DNA from 4 places in the Synechococcus sp. CCY9201 genome. Region 2 is predicted to be linked to each of the others. Evidence: predicted binding sites of a transcription regulator. Region 2 holds the regulator's gene; each other region holds the start of a gene.
What was found. The regulator NtcA, encoded in region 2, controls nitrogen genes in cyanobacteria. The targets are predictions, from matches to a motif close to GTANCNNNNGNTAC.
Positions count from the first base shown of each region.

Region 1: the regulator NtcA is predicted to act here: its motif matches at 1,758-1,771, upstream of VB716_RS11330 (MSMEG_0569 family flavin-dependent oxidoreductase).
Region 3: the regulator NtcA is predicted to act here: its motif matches at 1,841-1,854, upstream of VB716_RS02585 (ammonium transporter).
Region 4: the regulator NtcA is predicted to act here: its motif matches at 1,361-1,374, upstream of urtA (urea ABC transporter substrate-binding protein).

Region 1 is NZ_JAYGIC010000116.1:19,758-23,054, forward strand. It holds gene VB716_RS11330 (MSMEG_0569 family flavin-dependent oxidoreductase) at 406-1,665, opposite strand; gene VB716_RS11335 (MSMEG_0572/Sll0783 family nitrogen starvation response protein) at 1,891-2,373, shown strand; gene VB716_RS11340 (Nit6803 family nitrilase) at 2,406-3,297, shown strand, end outside.
Region 2 is NZ_JAYGIC010000100.1:278-3,574, reverse strand. It holds gene dcd (dCTP deaminase) at 1-437, opposite strand, end outside; gene VB716_RS10090 (cob(I)yrinic acid a,c-diamide adenosyltransferase) at 437-1,078, opposite strand; gene ntcA (global nitrogen regulator NtcA) at 1,407-2,141, shown strand; gene VB716_RS10080 (sulfotransferase) at 2,162-2,992, opposite strand; partial or broken gene VB716_RS10075 (DUF3084 domain-containing protein) at 3,204-3,297, shown strand, end outside.
Region 3 is NZ_JAYGIC010000028.1:39,411-42,707, reverse strand. It holds gene VB716_RS02590 (hypothetical protein) at 1-25, shown strand, start outside; gene VB716_RS02585 (ammonium transporter) at 282-1,739, opposite strand; gene VB716_RS02580 (P-II family nitrogen regulator) at 2,036-2,377, shown strand; gene VB716_RS02575 (glutathione S-transferase family protein) at 2,550-3,297, shown strand, end outside.
Region 4 is NZ_JAYGIC010000121.1:70-3,366, reverse strand. It holds gene urtA (urea ABC transporter substrate-binding protein) at 1-1,260, opposite strand, end outside; gene ureG (urease accessory protein UreG) at 1,422-2,030, opposite strand; gene VB716_RS11995 (urease accessory protein UreF) at 2,027-2,665, opposite strand; gene VB716_RS11990 (urease accessory protein UreE) at 2,682-3,281, opposite strand.

The sequences.
Region 1 (3,297 bases), on a different contig from region 2:
TCTACGATTCAGCCACCGGTGAGCTGGCGCCGCTGCCTGGCAGCGGCACCGCCGGTGAACGCATTCCTGCTCTGGTGCGCCAGGGTCCGCAGAAAGTCGATGGTGAATGGCACCTGATCGCTGCCACACACAACCTGTTCAAATTGTTGCGCTTCAGGCGATCCCGGCAGTAGACGCTGGCAGGAGCGACGGGATGCAGGGCAACGGCCTTGGCAAGAGTGGCCAGGGGCTCGCTGCTCGATTGGCAACAAACTCCTAGGCGAGCAACGGCACCAAGGAGCGCGGAGCTTGCCACCAAATCCAGAGCATCCATGCAAATGGACCTGTGGAGCATGGCGTCCACGCCTTCAGCGCTCCCGGAGCCCCACTGGAGCCCATGCAAGGGTTCCAGGATTGACTGCAGGACTATGACCCCAGCAGAGCCGTGCACTCCTGACGCTCGTGGCGGGCATCCGTGAGCTGCATGCGCAGACGGATGGTCTCCGCGAGATGCTCGGCGTCGTCCGCAACGCCGCTGAAGCGGGCCGAACCCCAGGTCTGCAGCCAGGGAAGGCCGATGAAATACAACCCCGGACTGTGAGTCACTCCGCGATCATGGGCCGGATAGCCAGCGCCATTGAAGACCGGCAGATCGATCCAGCGAAAATCGGCCGCATATCCCGTGCACCAGATCACCGCAGCGAGGGGCTCCTGGTGGAGAGCCACGCTGTCTGCGCCTGCTGCTGGCGGGTGCCAGCAGGGCTGGTAGGGCGCTTCCTCAGGAGCCTCAATCCCTTCCCGTTGAATGTAGGCATCGATGCTGTCACGGATACGGCAATACACCGCATCAGCCTGATCCAGATTCGCAGCCAGATCGCTGGAAAAGTCGATCTGTCCGTCAGCGAAACCGAGCAGTCGACCATGCAGCACCATGCCATTTCGGGCATGACGTCGCAGGTCAATGTCCCGTCCCCCGTCTCGGCCAGTGAGGTAGTGATTGGTCTTGTGGCGCACCAGCCTGGGCTCGGGGTGCTGATCAATGGGCATGGCGTAATAGCCCATGCGATCCAGCCAGTCGACCACGTCCTTGCCGCGATAGCGGCGCGGTGAGCGCGGTGCTGAGCCCACACTCAGATGCACTCGGCGGCCGGCAAGAAACAGATCCTCAGCGATCTGACAGCCAGACTGGCCGCTGCCGACCACCAGCACGGGTCCGGCCGGCAGTTGGTCAGGATTGCGATAATCGCGGGCATCCAGCTGGACGACGGAGCTGGGCAGCCGCTCCGCCTGGGGATGGCGCTTTGGCTTGTGGTAGCCACCGGTGGCGACAATCACGTGCTCCACTTCGATCTCACCGGCATTGGTGGTGAGCGTGTAGGTGCCGTCACGCCAGCAGAGGCGCTGCACACTCACTCCCTCACGCACATCTGCAGCAATGGCTGCGGCAAATCGGCGCACGTAGGCCACGATGTCGTCACGCACCATGAAGCCTTCCGGATCCTTCCCGTCGTAGGGAAAGTCCGGCAGCCGGCACTGCCAGTTCGGGGTGACCAGGCAGAAGGAATCCCAACGCTGCCGTTCCCAGGCGTGGCCGACCTGGTGCTGTTCCAGCACCAGGGGCCGGATACCACGCCGCTGGAGGCAGGCTGCTGCCGACAGGCCGGACTGGCCGCCCCCGACCACCACGACGGGATGCCTGGGCGGCAGAGGAGCCGAGGGCTGCAAGGGTGACCAATCAAGAGGAGATCCCAGTTTCCCTGCTGGCGACCCAGGGGCCGGTAGCCATTGCAACCTCTGGACGGGCTCAGCCGGGTTGCGACCTCCAGGGATTCGGTCGCATCGGCCACATAAAACAAAACGAAACACGTGGCAGGGTTCGCTCTGGATTCCGCCACCAGACAACCTCACCCCATGCCCGAAGTCACCCGTCCCGCCAACCAGCCGGGCGATTTTCTTGTTGATTACGAAGAGAAAGTCTTTCCTGATGTCCAAGCGGAGCCCGGGGAAAAAGCCCTTGTGACCTTTCACACCGTCGCCTTCGAAGGTTCGATCGGTCTGGTCAATCTTCTTCAGGCCAGCCGGTTGATCACCAAGGGCTTCGAAACCTCGATTCTTCTGTATGGCCCGGGAGTCACGCTGGGGGTTCAACGGGGATTCCCCAAGCTGGGTGATGCGGCCTTTGATGGCCATCTCAACTTCAATGCCCGGATCCAGAAGTTCATGGGCCAGGGTGGCAAAGTCTACGCCTGCCGCTTTGCCCTCCAGGCTCTGTACGGCCACGGCGAAGGGGCGCTGATCCCAGGCATCACCCCCATCAACCCCCTTGATGTGCTTGACATTGTCTTGATGCACCGCAAGGAGGGGGCCTTCATCCTCGACACCTGGACCCTCTGAGATCTCTGTTTCGGACCTTTCGGATGTCTCCCATGGTCAGCACGATCACCGTTGCGGCGGCGCAGATTCGTCCGGTTCTGTTCAACCTTGAGGGGTCCGTGGCCCGGGTGCTGGCGGCCATGGAGCAGGCGGCTGCGGCAGGGGTTGAGTTGATCGTCTTTCCCGAGACATTTCTTCCCTATTACCCCTATTTCTCCTTCGTGGAGCCGGCCGTGCTGATGGGTGCTTCCCATCTGCGCCTTTATGAGCAGGCCGTGGTGATTCCCGGACCGGAGATCAGCCAGATCTGCTCAGCCGCCAGCCAGCACAACCTGCATGTGCTGCTGGGGGTGAACGAACGGGATGGCGGCAGCCTCTACAACACCCAACTGCTGATTGATGCCTCTGGCACGATTGTGCTGAAGCGCCGCAAGATCACCCCCACCTACCACGAACGCATGGTCTGGGGGCAGGGGGATGGCGCCGGGTTGCAGGTGGTGCCGACCGCCCTGGGCCGCATCGGTGCCCTGGCCTGCTGGGAGCACTACAACCCCCTGGCGCGCTTCGCCCTGATGACCCAGGGGGAGGAAATTCACTGCGCCCAGTTTCCCGGATCGCTCGTGGGTCCGATCTTCTCCGAGCAGACCGCCGTGACCCTGCGGCATCACGCCCTGGAAGCTGGTTGCTTCGTGGTGTCGTCCACCGCCTGGCTGGATCCGGCCGACCATGCCGTGATCACTCCCGATCCTTCCCTGCATCGTGCCTTCCAGGGGGGCTGCCACACCGCGGTGATCAGCCCGGAAGGCCGCTATCTGGCCGGCCCACTGCCGGAGGGTGAAGGGCTGGCGATCGCCACGCTCGACACCACCCTGATCACCAAACGCAAACGCATGATGGACAGTGTGGGGCACTACAGCCGTCCCGATCTGCTGGGGCTGCGGATCA
Region 2 (3,297 bases):
TCAAGCGTGAGATGGCCCTCCCACCCCGCTTCAGCGGGTGTGGTGTTGACGATGATGCCAAGCCGGGCGTAAGTGCTCTTTCCCAGGCAAATTACCGTGATGTTGGGCGGCACCCTCAGCTTCTCCATCGCAACGCCAAGGCCATAGGAATGGGCCGGCAGAATGAAAAAGGCGCCATCGATGTCCTCATGCAGGGGGGCCGGCTCCAGATTGGCTGGATTGAACCGCTTCGGGTTCATTACCGTGCCGGGGACATGGCGAAAGATCAGAAACTCCTGCGACGACAGACGCAGGTCGTAGCCATAGGAGGAACAACCAAAGCTGAGCACCGGTGCGCTGGAGGTCTCGGGTTCGAGATGCCTCACCAGATGGTCTTCAAAGGGATGGATCATGCCGGCATCGGCCCGCTCCTTGATCCAGCGGTCGTTCTTGAGCATCAGCCGCGGCGCAGTTGGGTGACCTGATCGGCCATGGCCATCAGAGCGGCGGGCATCGCCGGGCCCGTCAGGATGACATCCAGCTGAGCCGGCCGCTGTTCCAGCACCTCGGTGACATCCAGAAGAGACAGATAACCCAGCTCGATCGCCAGCCCCAGTTCATCAAGCACCATCAGATCCACGGCGCCCGCCAGCAGCTGCTGGCGGCTGAAATCCCACACCTCCCGGACAGCCGCCAGGGCAAGGTCCTGCTCGGCTTCAGCCTGCAGGGGCGCCGCAAGGCAGGCGGGCACCGCCGGCCGCAGCCACTGCAGGCGGCCGCAAAGCCAGAGACTGCGGCCCAGCCCCTGATCCACGCCACCTTTGAGAAACTGACTCACCAGGACGCGACTGCCCAGACCCGCCGTGCGCAGGGCCTGGCTGAACACGGCGCCGAAGCTGCCGCGGAAAGGGGCTGTGTGCACCTGAAGCAGCCCTTCGGCCTGAGGCACGGGCCGAAGGGGCACTACAGCGCGAGTCGCTGGGCGGACAGGGTCAGTTCGCTGCTCAGGCCGGGCCTCCAGCCGCTGACCCCGGACAGAGATGTCACCCCGCTGGGAGGGGCGATGGCTGCCCTGGGGGCTGGCAAGACTGGCGGTCATGGACATCCCGGAGGGCGATGGGGCCGGGCGAGCGGATCATTCCGGCCGACCTGGACAGGGACCGAAGCGATGGGATCGGACGCTGCGCTGGAACCTGAATGTAGCGGCATCTGCGCCCTGGACAAGCCACACACACCATCCCTGGTGGGAACAGACGGTTTCGCGGAAACGGCGGCACAGGCTGCGACAGGCGTCAACAGCCGCACAGGCCCAGAGCGCCAGGGGCTGGCGAGCGGGAGCGGAAGCGGAGGCCCTGACAGCAACCGTGTTGGTTGCTACAAGAAAGAGCAGGGTCGCTCCGTAGCTTCCCAGTTCCTGCCCCGCCGTCATGGTCGGCGCTACTCGCGGCTTCAGCCGTTACGCCCCCCCTCCCCCCAGCGGCTCCGCTGGCACCGGGTCGGGTGTGTCCGGCGGAGCCGGAGCCACCCTTCTCGAAGTGATGCGCGGTCTCGGCGGCAGCAGCGTCGAGACCGTGGAGCGTGGCAAAACCATTTTCTTTCCCGGAGATCCGGCCGAACGGGTCTATCTGCTGCGTCGCGGCGCCGTGCGGTTATCGCGGGTCTACGAATCCGGTGAAGAAATCACCGTGGCACTGCTGCGGGAAAACAGTCTGTTCGGTGTGCTGTCGCTGCTCACCGGGCAGCGATCCGATCGCTTTTATCACGCCATCGCCTTCACCCGCGTGGAGATGGTGACCGCTCCCGCCACCTCGGTCCGCCAGGCCATTGAGCGCGATGCCAGCGTCGGGCTATTGCTGCTGCAGGGCTTGTCCTCCCGCATCCTGCAGACCGAAACCATGATCGAAACCCTCACCCACCGGGACATGTCCTCCCGGCTGGTGAGCTTTCTGCTTGTGCTCTGCCGCGATTTCGGTGTGCCCAGTCAGGAGGGGATCACGATCGACCTGCGCCTCTCCCACCAGGCGATCGCCGAGGCGATCGGCTCCACCCGGGTGACGATCACGAGGCTGCTGGGCGACCTGCGCAACGACGGGCTGGTGCAGGTGGATCGCAAGAAGATCACGGTCTTCGACCCGATCGCCCTGGCCAAACGCTTCAGCTGACCGCCTCCACTCCAACCAGGTCAGCTGAGCAGATTGCGGTAGCGATCCAGCCAGCCCTGAGGCACGGCACCGAAACGCTCTGCCAGACGCTCCACCATCGGTAGATAGTCGCGCGCCATCTCCCGCTGAAAGCCCAGGGGGGGTTCCCGGCCGCCGGCGGCCACGTTGACGGCCGGCGGCAGACGCAGTCGCTCGTTCAAAGGGGGCGCGGCCAGAAAGTCGAACAGGTCGTCGGCGAAGGCTGCAGGATCACTGCTGAGCTGTTCGAAAAAGCAGCAGTGCAACTGAGCGGGCTGGAACACCGCCTCGACGGTCTCGATGGTGCGGAGGTAGTTGGAACGGCTCACGGCCCCGGGCATGCGGGCCTGCTCCAGCAGAGCGGCAATGTCGGCCTCACCGTCGAACTGGCCCTTGCGGACCCGGTTGCGGATCGCCGACCAGACCCTCAGCACGGGATCGCGCATCACGAACACCAGCCTCAGCTCCGGTGCCAGACGCTGCATCCGCTCCCACACCGGCCGCTCCAGGGTGGCGTAGGCGGGGGTGATCTCGCCGACCCGCTTGCCCTGGCGACGTCCCTGACCAAACAGGCGGCAATACCAGGCATCACTGCGCGGCAGGAACCAGTAGCGGCCGAACCAGCGGGGATCGCGGGCGAAACGCTTCAGGTCCCAGAACCTGGCGCGTCGCCGCTCATCGGCGTCGAACACGCCGAAGCGGATCTGGGGCTTGTCAAAGTAGTGGAGCTCCTTGACCGGCGTGAGCCACAGATCCGGATGCTGGCTGAGAACCCTGTGCAGCCAGGTGGTGCCGGAACGCTGGGCCCCGATCACCATGAAGTCCGGAACCATCGCGGTGCAAGCCGGGCGGGCCAGACATTAAACGACCCAGAAGCACCGACCGGACCACAGACATCGGAACAGCCCAAGGATCAGACCCGGCGGGACGCCTCCCCAGACTGTCCGCACCGTGCCGGACGACGGGGTCTGTGCTGCAGGATGCAGCCTTCGGATCCCCCGGATCCGAAGGCTGACAGCGGAACGACGGCGTGGTGAGGCAGCGATGACGGGTTGGTTGTTGATCCTGGTCCTGCTGGTGCTGGGCGGCGTGCTCTCCACCCTCGGTGATCGGCTCGGCAGCCGCGTGGGCAAGGCGC
Region 3 (3,297 bases), on a different contig from region 2:
TCTGCTAGAAGACGATGATGGTTGATGGTTGATGGCTAACTAAATAGGAAAGACCATATCGCTGATGCTTTGTTGCGCATGTCATCAAAAATGCGAGAAGAAGGCCCCCAACAAAAGAGAATCAAGAAACATGTGTCTTATCTCCTGATTCAAAGAAACTCCTAACCTTTAAGGGCCTCCCCTGTCGACAAAAAAATCACCGATCCGGAGAGCAAGCCCAGGAGCGGTGATTGAATCAACAAAATTCTGAAACCCTAATGAGGATTATCGGAATTTAAAGTTCACTTTGCAGAAGATGCAAAGTCGGGATAAGCTTCCATGCCATGCTCGCTAATGTCGAGACCTTCGATTTCTTCAGACTCTGACACCCGAATGCCTCCAAACATGGCACCAATGATCGACCAAACGATCAAAGAGGTGATCACAGCGAAAATGCCATAGGCAAGGACGCCGACGATCTGATAGCCGAATTGGGTGAAGCCATGGCCGTAGAACAGGCCTTTCTCCTGATTGAACAGCCCAACTGCAAGGGTTCCCCAGATTCCACAGGTGCCGTGCACGGAGAAGGCACCAACCGGATCATCAATCTTCAGGCTGTCGATGAAGGCAACCGAGAAGACCACGAGGCCGCCACCGATGAAACCCATGACCCAGGCACCAGCCATCGAAATGCCGTCACATCCCGCAGTGACACTGACCAGACCGGCAAGGATGCCATTGATGGTCATGGTGAGGTCGGGCTTTCCACCTCGAATCTGGGAGATGACAGTTCCGGAGATCGCACCACCAGCAGCACCCAAGGTGGTGGTCACGGCGATGTAAGGAACAGCCTGATCCATGGCGAGTTGGGATCCAGGGTTGAATCCATACCAACCGATCCAGAGGATCAGGCAACCGAGAGTCGCAATGGCCATGCTGTGACCAGGCAAAGCCATCGGCTTGCCGCCCACGAATTTACCGATCCTGGGACCAAGCAGGATTGCACCGACCAGGCCAGCCCAGGCTCCGAAGGAGTGAACGATCGAGGATCCAGCAAAATCAATGAAACCACCGGCTTCGCCACCGAGACTGGAAAGCCATCCACCATTCCATTGCCAAGCGCCGGCAATGGGATAGAGAAATCCAACCAAAATCAGCGAGAAAACAACAAACTCGCCAAACTTGATCCTTTCAGCAACAAGTCCGGAAACGATTGTGGCCGCCGTAGCAGCAAATGCAACCTGGAAGAAGAAGTCAACAGAAGGAACAAGGCTGCCTTCGGTGACCATTTCAGCAGTTACTTCGGGATCAAAGAAAAGCCCGTTGAAGTACAGCCAACCATCAACCAGCGCATCGCCGTACATCAGCGAAAAGCCAATCAACCAATAGGCGCTTGCCGCAAGAGCAAACACAATCAGGTTCTTCAGCAGAATGTTGACAGCATTTTTTTGCCGGCACATTCCCGCCTCCACCATGGCGAAACCGGCGTTCATGAAAACGACGAGGATCGCGCAGACAAAGATGAACATGTTGTTGGCCAGGAACGCTGGCGTGAGCTCAGGGAGCTCAGCCGCGTGGGCCGACAGGTTGAAAACGCCCAAACCAAGCAAGGCCAGTGGCACGCAGGCCAGCCAGGTGAGGGAGCGTTGGGATGAGAGACCCCGAATGCTGCGAACAATCAGCGACGGAGCCTCAATGAGACTGGCCTCCTGCAGACGCCTCGAGGCGGTGCGTCTGGGGGCGCGCGGAGCAACTGTCATGGAGCGTGATGACTCAAAAAAAAGCAGAGGCTGCACGGGAGTGGAAGGCCATGAAGCCCTTCCCTGAGGTCCAAAAGTGCTCGTTAAGGCACCTTTGCTAAGTGTCCGTCGCTACCAAATCGCCAATCCGTGCCTCCAGGGGCCTGTCATTCCTCAATCCACACCGTCTGGCTGATTCCCATGCAAGCGGCAGCTGTGTCAGCGATTCGTCGCATCTGCCGTTGCATCTGGCAACATTTGCTACACACCTCCGGGCGGACCCTGACAAAGTGGAGATCCAGCCACTTGCCAAAGCCTTGAAACAGATTCAGGCCATCATCCGTCCCGAAAAGCTCGATCCCGTCAAGGACGCACTGGTGGAACTGGGCATCAATGGGATGACCGTGACCACCGTCCAAGGCTTCGGCAAACAGATGGGGCACACAGAGGTGTATCGCGGTGTGAAGGTGGAAGCACGTCTTCTCTCCAAGACTCTCCTGACCTTGGTGGTGACTGACGAAAGCTGTGACAAGGTCGTGGAGGCTCTGCTCAAGAACGCCCAGACCGGTGAGATTGGCGACGGCAAGATCATTATTACCAACGTCGAAAATGCTATTCGCATCCGGACCGGTGAATCCGGAGATGTCACTCTGATCTGAAGCTCACTGATCTGAAGCTCACTGATCTGAAGCTCACTGGTCTGATTGCTTACTGAAAATTCCTTTATTGATCAGTTCGCTCCTTAGTCCTTCTGGGCTGAGGGGTGTTTTTATTATGTGGCTGGTTTTGTGAGCGTCACGAGTAGAGGCTCGATACTCCATGATTGTTGTCATGCCTTCCGAACTTTCGCCAATCCCATTCGAGGCCTGCTTGCCACTTGACTGGCTCAGCCTCGAGACGCTTGCAGCTTCACTGGACGATCCTGTTGAAGGTCTGACCAATTCCCAGGCGACCTTGAGGCTGTTCGGACAACCCGAGACTTCCGTTCGGGTCACCCTGTACCGCGACCACCACGCCTGGTGTCCGTATTGTCAAAAGGTCTGGCTGTGGCTGGAGGAGCGGCGGGTTCCCTATCGCATCCGCAAGGTCACGATGTTCTGCTACGGCGAGAAGGAGTCCTGGTACCGCCAACGGGTTGCCTCGGGGATGTTGCCCGCTCTGGAGATCGATGGACATCTGGTTACCGAGAGCGATCGCATCCTGGAGGCTCTGGAAACAAGTTTTGCTCCACTCGGTCCAGGCATGAACGATCCCACTGTGCTGCCCCTGCGGCGCCTGGAACGCCAGATCTTTCGATCCTGGTGTCAGTGGCTCTGCACACCGAGCCGTTCCATCGACGACGACAGTCACCGCCGTGATGCGTTTCGCCGTGCTGCCCAGTGCATGGAAGCAGAGCTGCAGCACACTCCTGGCCCCTTCCTGCTGAGTGACTTCAGTACGGCTGACCTGGTTTTCGTGCCTTATCTCGAGCGGATGGCGGCTAGCCTCCTTTACTACAAGGCTTATGCCTTGCGTCAGGAGCATCCAGCCATCGATCGCTGGTTCCAGGCCCTTGAGCGACGCCCCACGTATCTCGGGA
Region 4 (3,297 bases), on a different contig from region 2:
GTCGGTGCGGGTCCAGTCGCAGGTGTAGCCCTTGGTTTCCGGCACGAACTGGTTCCAGGCCACGGGCTTGACGAAGCCCTTGTCCTCGAGGATCTTGAACATGCCGTCTTTCTGGACTTCACCGATCAGCACGCGCTTCTCGGTGTGGTGGTTGGGCTGCACCGTCACCGTTCCCTGAGGAGCATCAAAGCTGACGCCGATCAAGGCCTTACGGACTTCCTTGTTATCGACCGTGCCGGCCTTCTCGGCAGCCTTGGCCCAGAGGTAGACCATCATGTAAGCGGATTCAGCCGGGTCATTGGTGACCCGGTTGTCGCCGTACTTGGCCTTAAAGGCCTCGGTGAACTTCTTGGATCCAGGGGTATCGAGGCTCTGGAAGAAGTTCCAGGCGGCGTAGGTGCCCTCCAGATACTCAGGACCGATCGCTGCGACCTCCTCCTCGGCGATCGAGAAGCTCATGATCGAGTAGCCGTTGGCGGGGGTGATGCCTGCAGCCTTCATCTGTTTGAAGAAGGCCACGTTGCTGTCGCCGTTCAGGGTGTTGACGATCACACCGCCATTGGGCAGAGCCTGCTTGATCTTGGCAATGATCGGAGCCACCTCGGTGTTGCCCAGGGGCAGATAGTCTTCACCCACCACATTGCCGCCCAGGGTCTTGAGCTGCTCCTTCATGATGGTGTTGGCCGTGCGCGGATAGACGTAATCCGAGCCCACCAGGAAGAAATCCTTGCCTTTGTTCTTCAGCAGCCACTCCACCGCAGGCTCGGCCTGCTGGTTGGGAGCTGCGCCGCTGTAGAAGATATTCGCGGAGCACTCCTGCCCTTCGTACTGAATCGGGTAGAAGAGGAAGTGGTCCTTGGCTTCAAAGACCGGCAACATCGCCTTGCGACTGGCGGAGGTCCAACCTCCGAACACCACGGCCACCTGATCCTGATCGATCAATTTCTTCGCCTTCTCGGCAAAGGTGGGCCAGTCGGAGGCGCCATCTTCTTCGATCGGGACGATCTTGAGCCTCTTATCCCCAATCTTGACGCCGCCTTCCTTATTGATTTCGTCGATCGCCATCAACTCGGCTTCGGCCACCGTGTTCTCGGAAATGGCCATGGTGCCGGAACGGGAATGGAGGATCCCGACCTTCACTTCGCCGTCAAAGTCGCCGGAGGCGGACTCACCGCCGCCGCCACCGCCGCAGGCTGCCAAGCTGAAGGCAGTGGCCAATGCGGTGGCGCCACCAATCAGACGCAGGGACGATTTCTGCATCGCGAATGGCTTCATAGAGAGCTCTCCGGAAAAATGCGCTTGTTTGTTGTCCGCCTCGCAGCGGTTGTCGGACGGTAAGTAGGTGGGCATTCCAAACTTTGTAGCCGCCGCTACTGTTTGTTCAACCGCCCATCAAGCGCGCATCCACAGCCGGACGCAGCTCAAGCCAGGCCGGGCAACTGCTGCAGCAGAAATCCTTCGACCCGATCCACGCCCTCACCGCTGTGGAGGTTGGTGAAACACCAGGGCCTCTCCCCACGCATGCGCAACGTGTCGCGCTCCATCACCGCCAGACTGGCCCCCACATGGGGAGCCAGATCAATCTTGTTGATCACCAGCAGATCGGAGCGAGTGATGCCGGGTCCGCCCTTGCGCGGAATCTTGTCTCCAGCGGCCACATCGATCACATAGATGCACAGATCCACCAGTTCCGGGCTGAAACTGGCGGCCAGATTGTCGCCGCCGCTCTCCACCAGCACCAGATCGAGATCAGGAAAGCGCTGCTCCAGCTCCTGAACCGCCGCCCGGTTGATCGAACAGTCTTCCCGGATGGCGGTGTGGGGACAACCTCCCGTTTCGACACCCCGGATCCGTTCCGGCGGCAAGGCCCCCGCCTGGGTGAGGAACTGGGCATCCTCCTGGGTATAGATGTCGTTGGTCACCACCGCCAGTTCCAGCCGTTGGCGCAGGCGGCGGCAAAGCACCTCCACCAGCGCCGTCTTGCCCGATCCCACCGGGCCTGCCACTCCAACCCGCAGCTTGCTCATCAGCTCCGGAACAGCCTCGAGTAGAGCTCAGCATGGCGCAACTGGGCCAGAGCAGCGCCCACCCCGCCACTCCAGAGAGTCTGGGGGTCCGTTGCGGCCAGGCTGGCGGCCTCAGAGGCAATCAGGGGTGCCAGGGCCAGTTGCAGCCGCTGGGCATCGGTGGAGCCCAAAGGCACCAGCCGCACCGCGGCACTGAGCTGGTTGGCGACCCAGCCGTAGAGATAGGCCTCCGTGAGCTCCGCAGCTCCGATTTCCAGCACCCGACCGGCCTGGGCGAAGGCGGCGGGCCAGGCGAGATCCTCAGCGGGCACCACGAATTCAAGCGCCCGCAGCAGCTGCAGCAGCGACTGACCCATCTGGCGCTGCTGGGCCCGCATCTCGCGGGCTTCCCGCATCGCCAGCAGCCAGCCATCCAGCCGGAGCAGCGCAGCGGAGTCCTCCATCTGCATCAGGCTGGACAGAGCTGCCGCCTCCAGGCGCACCGTGCCGAAGCGCAGCTCGGCCTCCAGCCAGGTCCGCACGGCGGCGGCATCGGCCAGATTGCCCTGCTGTACCAGAACCTCCAGGCCTTCCGAGTAGCTGAAAGCGCCCACCGGCAAGGCCGGGCTGACCAACTGGTACAGCCGCAGGCGGGCCAGGGCAGCGGCGGCGGGATCAGCCGTCATGGCTGTGAGCAGCGGCATGGCTGTGAGCAGCGGCATGGCTGTGGCCATGATCGTGGCTGTGCCCATGAGCATGGCCATGTCCATCAGCGTGGCTATGTGCATCAGCGTTGCTGTGTGCATCGGCGTGGCCGTAGGCCCCGCTCTCCGGCAGGAACGGCGCCACGATCGCCTGCAGCCACAGACCTCGGTGCTCCAGAAGATGGGCCAGCACCGGATCCTGCAGAAGCCGCAGTTCGCCGGGCTGGATCTCCAGTGCCACATGGCGGTTGCCGAGGTGATAAGCCGCCTGCAGCAGCGCCAGGGGGTCAGCAGCCCTCACCTGCAACAGCGGTTCCGGCGCCGCCTCCACCCGCACCAGCAGCTCGTCCCCCGAGGCGGGGGCCAGCAGCTCGCCGGGCTGCAGAGCCTCGCCGCGGGGGAGGTGCAACAGCAGGGGCCTGCCGCAGACACTGTGGCGCCGGCCCCGCAGGCACTGGCGCTCCTCAGCACTGAGGGCCAGCCGCAAGGCCGCGGGGTTGCCGCCGAAGAAGCGGCGGGTCAGCACCGGCGGTTGAGGCTCTGGCGACAGGGAGGCTGCGGCGGGGATCATGGCGGTGACTCGCTGG